DNA from 3 places in the Mesorhizobium sp. M0030 genome. Region 1 is predicted to be linked to each of the others. Evidence: predicted binding sites of a transcription regulator. Region 1 holds the regulator's gene; each other region holds the start of a gene.

The links. Region 1 encodes LexA, which represses DNA repair genes until DNA is damaged. Its sites were predicted from a motif close to TGTTCNNNNTGTGTTCNG; they were not measured.
Region 2: dnaE (DNA polymerase III subunit alpha) is a predicted target of LexA. The motif match lies at 978-995, and genes of this name have one in related genera.
Region 3: ssb (single-stranded DNA-binding protein) is a predicted target of LexA. The motif match lies at 899-916, and genes of this name have one in related genera.

The regions. Positions count from the first base shown of each region.
Region 1 covers NZ_JAMYVE010000003.1:18,249-20,512, reverse strand. The annotation lists gene NKJ80_RS07540 (GntR family transcriptional regulator) at 1-470, shown strand, start outside; gene lexA (transcriptional repressor LexA) at 676-1,458, shown strand; gene NKJ80_RS07530 (ComEC/Rec2 family competence protein) at 1,452-2,264, opposite strand, start outside.
Region 2 covers NZ_JAMYVE010000006.1:5,630-7,893, forward strand. The annotation lists gene dnaE (DNA polymerase III subunit alpha) at 1-851, opposite strand, end outside; gene NKJ80_RS14115 (acetyl-CoA carboxylase biotin carboxylase subunit) at 1,112-2,264, opposite strand, start outside.
Region 3 covers NZ_JAMYVE010000010.1:183,016-185,279, forward strand. The annotation lists gene NKJ80_RS20735 (ArsR/SmtB family transcription factor) at 1-271, opposite strand, end outside; gene NKJ80_RS20740 (hypothetical protein) at 405-806, shown strand; gene ssb (single-stranded DNA-binding protein) at 1,017-1,550, shown strand; gene NKJ80_RS20750 (DUF2306 domain-containing protein) at 1,588-1,986, shown strand; gene NKJ80_RS20755 (OsmC family protein) at 2,010-2,264, shown strand, end outside.

The sequences.
Region 1 (2,264 bases):
AGAAAGGCGACCGTGAGTGGGAAGACGCGGTCGTTGCCGCCCACTATCGTCTCTCACGGTGCGGGTCTGTTCTCGACGATCCATCGGATGATGCGGTCGACGCGTGGTACGAAAAACACGATGCCTTCCATGCGGCGCTGCTCAGTGCCGCGACATCCAGCTGGCTGCTGCGCTTCAATGCAACGATTTCCGACCAATTGCATCGCCATCACCGCTTTCTGGGTCTGGCCCCCACGCTGCGCGCCGCCGCCGGCCGCACGGATGGGCACCGGAAGGCCGTGGCGGCCCTGCGCGACGCCGTGGCGATCGAACACCATACCGCCCTGATGGAAGCGGCCCTCGATCGCGACGTCGAACGTGCGAAAACTCTGATGACCGCTCACATCGGCTCCACGCTGCAGGTCTATGCCCAGAGCGAACCCGGCGCGGATGCTGCGCAGCCCAGTCCGAAAGGGAAGCGGCGATCGTAACCGACGACGCAGGGCACTTTGTCTTCGTTTCACCCCGTTGCTGGCAACTGGGCGCAGGCGGCGCTCGCAGCGCCGAACGTTACGCTGAACAAAACGTCAACACATTCATTAAACTTTAAAAGGTTGCGGAACACAACTGGAACAGATAGTGTTTGTTCTGGGTTTGTTTTTTCCGATTCTGGTTTCAGAACCCTTGGGGGCCGCGATGCTGACGCGCAAACAACATGAGCTTCTGATGTTCATCCATGAACGCCTGAAGGAGAGCGGAATCCCGCCGTCCTTCGACGAGATGAAGGAAGCGCTCGACCTCGCCTCCAAGTCCGGCATCCACCGACTGATCACAGCGCTTGAGGAGCGCGGTTTCATTCGCCGGCTGCCGAACCGGGCGCGCGCGCTGGAAGTGCTGCGGCTACCCGACTCGATCGCACCAGGCCTCAATGCGGCGAGGAAGTTTTCGCCGAGCGTCATTCAGGGCAGTCTTGGTCAAACCGGCCAAGGGCAAGGCGGCCAGGGACAAGGCGCGATGGGCCAAGGCGGTCTCGGCCGCCAGATCAAGCCGGGCTCGCCGTCGCGTTCGATGTCGGCCGGCAATGACGATGCCGTTTCCGCGATTTCAATCCCGGTTATGGGACGCATCGCCGCCGGCGTGCCGATCGACGCCATCCAGCATCAGACCCATTCGATCTCGGTGCCGCCCGACATGATCATGGGCGGCGAACACTACGCGCTCGAGGTTAAGGGCGATTCGATGATCGAGGCCGGCATTTTCGATGGCGACACGGTCATCATCCGCAATGCCGACACAGCCAGCCCCGGCGAGATCGTGGTGGCGTTGGTCGACGATGAGGAAGCGACCCTGAAACGCTTCCGCCGCAAGGGCGCCTCGATCGCCCTGGAAGCCGCCAACCCGGCCTACGAGACCCGCATTTTTGGACCGGACAGGGTGAAGGTGCAGGGCAAGCTTGTCGGATTGATCCGGCGCTACTGAGCCGGCTTGGGTTTGTACTTTTCACGCTGGTTGTAAGGCGGCAGGCCGCGCGCTTCGCGGGAGAAGCGGCGTTGCTCGTGCCAGGGGCGATACGGCTTGTCGACGGCGAAGCGGATGGTTGGCGCTGCCGCTGCCGATTGCGGATCGAAGAAGACGGCGGCGCTGCCGTCGCGGGCCAGCTGTTTCTTAGTCACGACCAGCACCAGCGGGTCGCGGCACGGATTGTAGGCGGTGGCGTCATCGATGACGATCAGGCTCGCGAAGGCACAGGCCGGCCGCGCCGTCTTGCGGTCTTTCGCAAGCGCTACAATGGCTCCGGAAGGGTGCCGGGCGATACAGAGATCGCCGGTGCAATAGAAGGGCGAGCCGGGCGGCAGATCGAGCGGATCGAGATCGAACCGCGTATCTGTTGCCTCGAAAATCTCAGGTGGGATAATGGTTTCGGCCCGCAGCGCCCGTTTCCAATTGTCCGTGGTGAATTCGTTGGAGCGTTCGCGGTTGAGGGCGAGTTCGCCGCCACCGATCGGCATGGCCACCAGATGCGCATCCTCGGATATGAGCACGTCGGGCGTAAGCACCTGCGGCACCGTCAACAGGCCGGCCAGCGCGAAAGGCACGGCCGCCAACCTGAGCCAGGTGGTGGCCATGGTGGCGATGACGAGGGCGACCGCCACCAACAGCACCGAGCGGATGGAGATCAGCCCGACGGCGTCGACCGGCGAGCGCTCGGAAATCCAGGCCGATATAGCGATCATCGCCATCAGACCCTTGCCCATCACATAGAGGAACGGCCCGTCGGCGCCGAA
Region 2 (2,264 bases), on a different contig from region 1:
TCGGCAAACAGCCTTGCCATATCGGCCTGGCTGCGCAGGAAATTGTCCGATGTCAGGCGGCGGCGGTTGTCGGCGGCAACGACCGACCCTTCGGCAATGGCGATCAGCGCATCATGCGCGTCATAGTCGTCGCGGGCGGCGAAGAACGCCTCATTGGTGGCGACCAGCGGCAGATCATGGGTATAGGCAAGATCGACCGATGATTTCTCGATGGCGCGGTCATAGCCGGAAACGCGGTCCAGTTCGACATAGAGCCGGTCGCCGAACAGCGCCTTGAGTGCCAGAAGCCGCGTCTCGGCAAGATCTCGGCGATCCTCCTTCAGCGCCCGGCCGATCGGGCCGCGCGGCCCGCCGCTGAGGCAGATCAGGCCATCGCTATGGCCTTCCAGCATTGCTGACGTCAGATGTACGGGCTCGCCCGGCGGCGTCTCCAGATAGACCTGGCTGACCAGCCTGACGAGGTTGCTATAGCCAACCTCGGTGGCGGCGAGCAGCACCACGGCGTTCATCTCCGGCCCGTGGCGGCGGCGGTCGCGCTGTGCGTCACTGGTCTCGCCGGAAAAGGCGAGATCGATCTGGCAGCCGATAATCGGCTGGATGCCTTCCTTCACCGCCTTCTGGGCGAACTCAAGCGCGCCGAACAGATTGTTTGTGTCGGTGACGGCGATTGCCGGGCACTCGTCCTTGACGGCATGACCGACAACGGCGGCGACCTGCAAGGCTCCCTCGAGCAGCGAATACGCCGAATGCACGCGCAGATGGATGAACCGCCGCGCCGGTGCCTCAGGGCGCGCAGCAGCGAGCGCTGCTTCGCGCTTCAGGGGATCGCGTGGAAGTTTGTCATCCGCCATGATGTATCAAATTGCTCGAAGGGCTTTGAGTCGATGGAGATGTATTGTCCCGGACCGGGCGATGCCAGTCCAGCACAAATGACCACCGACCACAGGCTTCCGTACCCAGCCGCACGGCTCAGAGATTGTTCGAAATTCGCTCTGGCGAGTCATATGATGGTGGTTTCGAGAACCGGAGCGCAGCGGCCATTGGTCCGTGAGCACGGGAAGCGCAGAAACCGCCTTCAGATGGCCGCCGGAGTAGAATTTCCAAACAATCTCTAGGCGAACTCCATGATCACCGCATCCACAGCCAGGCTGTCACCCGGCTTGGCGTTGAGCTTCGACACGACAAGATCGCGGTCGGCGCGCAACACGTTTTCCATCTTCATCGCCTCGACCACGGCCAGCGTCTCGCCGGCCTTGACCTCCTGCCCCTCGGCAACCGCGATCGACACCACCAGGCCCGGCATCGGGCAAAGCAGCATCTTGGACGTGTCCGGCGCCACCTTTTCCGGCATCAGCCTTTCCAGTTCAGCCGTTCGCGGCAGCATGGCGCGCGCCGTCACCGACATGCCCTTCCAGGCGATGCGCAGGCCGTTCGGCAGCGGCCTGATCTGCGCCGTGACCTTGCGGGCACCGACAGTGCCGCGCCAGATGAGGTCGCCCGGCCGCCAGTCGGACGCCACGGTCAGCGCTTTGCCGCCATCGACCGACAGATCGATTTCCATCGGAATGGAGATCATGCCCTCGATGATCGAAGCCTGGAGATAGTCGTCGCCGAGCTTCACCACCCAATCGCGCTTGAGTGCGCCCGAATGCGGCGCCAGCCGCCCGCCCAGCCGGTCAAGCCGATCGCGGCGCAGAAGCTCGACCGCGGTGGCGATCGCCGCCAGCACTGCCTTTTCATCGCCATTGGGCACGATCGGCGCGAAGCCGTCAGGATATTCCTCGGCGATGAAGCCCGTCGATATCCGCCCCTCGCGCCAGCGCGGATGCTGCATCAGCGCCGCCAGGAACGGGATGTTGTGCTCGATGCCGTCGACGACGAAACTGTCCAGCGCTTCCGACATGGCATCGATGGCCTCGATACGCGTGGGCGCCCAGGTGCAGAGTTTTGCCACCATCGGATCATAGAACATCGAAATCTCGGAGCCTTCGGTGACGCCGGTGTCGTTGCGGATGACGACATCGCCGAACGTGCCCTCCTCCGGCGGCCGGTAGCGCGTCAACCGGCCGATCGAGGGCAGGAAATTGCGATAGGGATCCTCGGCATAGAGCCGGCTTTCCACCGCCCAGCCGTTCAGCGTGACGTCGCTCTGCTTGATGCCGAGCTTTTCGCCGGCGGCGACGCGGATCATCTGCTCGACCAGGTCGATGCCGGTAACAAGCTCCGTCACCGGATGCTCGACCTGCAATCGTGTATTCATTTCA
Region 3 (2,264 bases), on a different contig from region 1:
GCTCCGGCCAGAATGCGCGGTAGCGTTCGATCCAGCCGAGCAGCGGCTCGAGCCCTTGCGGATCGGCGCGGTAGTAGGCGTTGCGGCCGGCACGTCTTTCGCTGACCAGGCCTGCGCCGCGCAGCACGGCAAGGTGCTGCGACACCGCCGGCTGCGACACGCTCATGCCGGTGCGCAACTCCGAAACGCTCATCTCGCCGGAAGTCAGCCGCTCATAGACGGCGCGTCGCGTCGGGTCGGCCAGGGCGCGAAAAATCTCTGCTTCGATCATGGCAAAAGCATAAGTCGATACTTATCGATTTGGCAAGGGGTGTTTTGAATGCCCCGTATTGATTGGATCCTGCCGGGCCTCTAATCCATGGGGAACAAGATGGGCCGCTCATGGCGAGGCAGGAGTAGTATTTATGAATTCCAACGTCGATCTTTCGTCCGCCGAGAACCTCAACGAGGCTCTGAGGCTCTATCGCCGCCTCGTCCTCGGTATAGGCGCCATCGCCGTCATCGGTTTCGTGGCCGTGATCTTGTTGGCCAAGCTGGGTACGGCGCTATCGCCGCCATACGGGATTTACATCTTCGGCGAAGGATTGGGGACCTGGGGCCTGATCGCGGTGGTAGCGGCGCTCGTCGCTCAGGTGTGGTGGCACGGGCGCGCGATCGGGAAATTGCTGAATGACCCGGCTCTGAAATCTGAACCTGCAGTCGGGCTGATGTCGGCGCCAACCGTGATCGCACAGCGCGCCCATGCCATGGGCATGGAGTGGAGCGGCTTTTTCGGTCCGTTGCGACCAGCGAAAAATCGGCGCTGACGACACCGCTTCTCGCCGCTGCGTGTCAGCTAAATCCACGCGCCCGCGTCGGCGATTGCTGCCATTCCTTGACAATCCGTGGTTAACAGTATAGGAACGAAAAGGGAACAAAAACCTTGTGGGAAAAGCCAGCCGCGGCAAGCCAGGATTGTGCGCGGCCTGTAAGGTGAACGACTTGAAATTTGTTTCGGATGAGCACGGAGAAGTGTCATGGCGGGTAGCGTCAACAAGGTCATTCTGGTCGGCAACCTCGGCGCGGACCCTGAAATCCGCCGCCTGAATTCCGGTGATCCGGTCGTCAACATCCGCATCGCCACGTCGGAAAGCTGGCGCGACAAGAACTCCGGCGAGCGCAAGGAAAAGACCGAATGGCACAACGTGGTCATTTTCAATGACCAGATCGCCAAGGTCGCCGAGCAGTACCTGAAGAAGGGCATGAAGGTTTACGTCGAAGGCCAGCTACAGACACGCAAATGGCAAGACCAGACCGGCGCCGACAAGTACACGACCGAAGTCGTGCTGCAGAAATTCCGCGGCGAGCTGCAGATGCTCGATTCTCGCGGCGAGGGCGGCGGTCAGGTCGGCAACTATGCCGGCGGCGGCGGCGCGAGCCGTGGCTCGGATTTCGGCCAGTCTGGCCCCAATGAGAGCTTCAACCGCGGCGGCAACAGCGGTGGCGGCGGTTCCAAGGGCGGCGGTGGCGGCGGCTCGTCGCGCGAACTGGACGACGAAATCCCGTTCTGAGCTGACGATAGTCGGCGATATCTGAGGAGAGGGTGCGGTGTCGCTCGGACCGCTTCTATCGGCGCGCCCTCCCATTCCATGGCACGCCTTCGCGGCCCTTGCCGCGCTGGCCGTTGGCGCTACGCAACTGGCGCTGCCGAAAGGCACGACGCGTCATCGTGTCGTCGGCTATGCCTGGGCGGCGCTGATGCTGGTCGTCGCCGTCTCCAGTTTCTGGATCCAGCAGATACGCCTCGTCGGTCCGTTCAGCCCGATCCATCTCTTGTCGATTTTAGTGTTGATCGCCGTGCCGCTTGCGGTCTGGCACGCGCATATGCATCGGGTCGCCAAACATCGCAGGGTCATGATATCGCTGTATGTTTTCGCCCTGATCGGCGCCGGCGTGTTCACGCTGCTGCCGGGGCGGATCATGCACACGGTCGTCTTCGGCCAGTGACGCTTTCTGAAAGGAAGATTGCCGTGAAAGCCCGGATCAAATGGGTCGAGGAGCGCACCTTCGTCGGCGAGTCCGGCAGCGGCCACAAGGTTGTGCTGGGAACCGCCTCCGGGCCGGAAGGCAAGACGCCGGGTCCGAGCCCGATGGAACTGGTGCTGATCGGCACCGGCGGCTGCTCGGCCTATGATGTCGTTCACATCCTCGAAAAAGGCCGCGAGGCGATCGAGGACTGTGTTGTCGAACTCGACGCCGACCGGGCCGAAACCGACCCGAAAGTC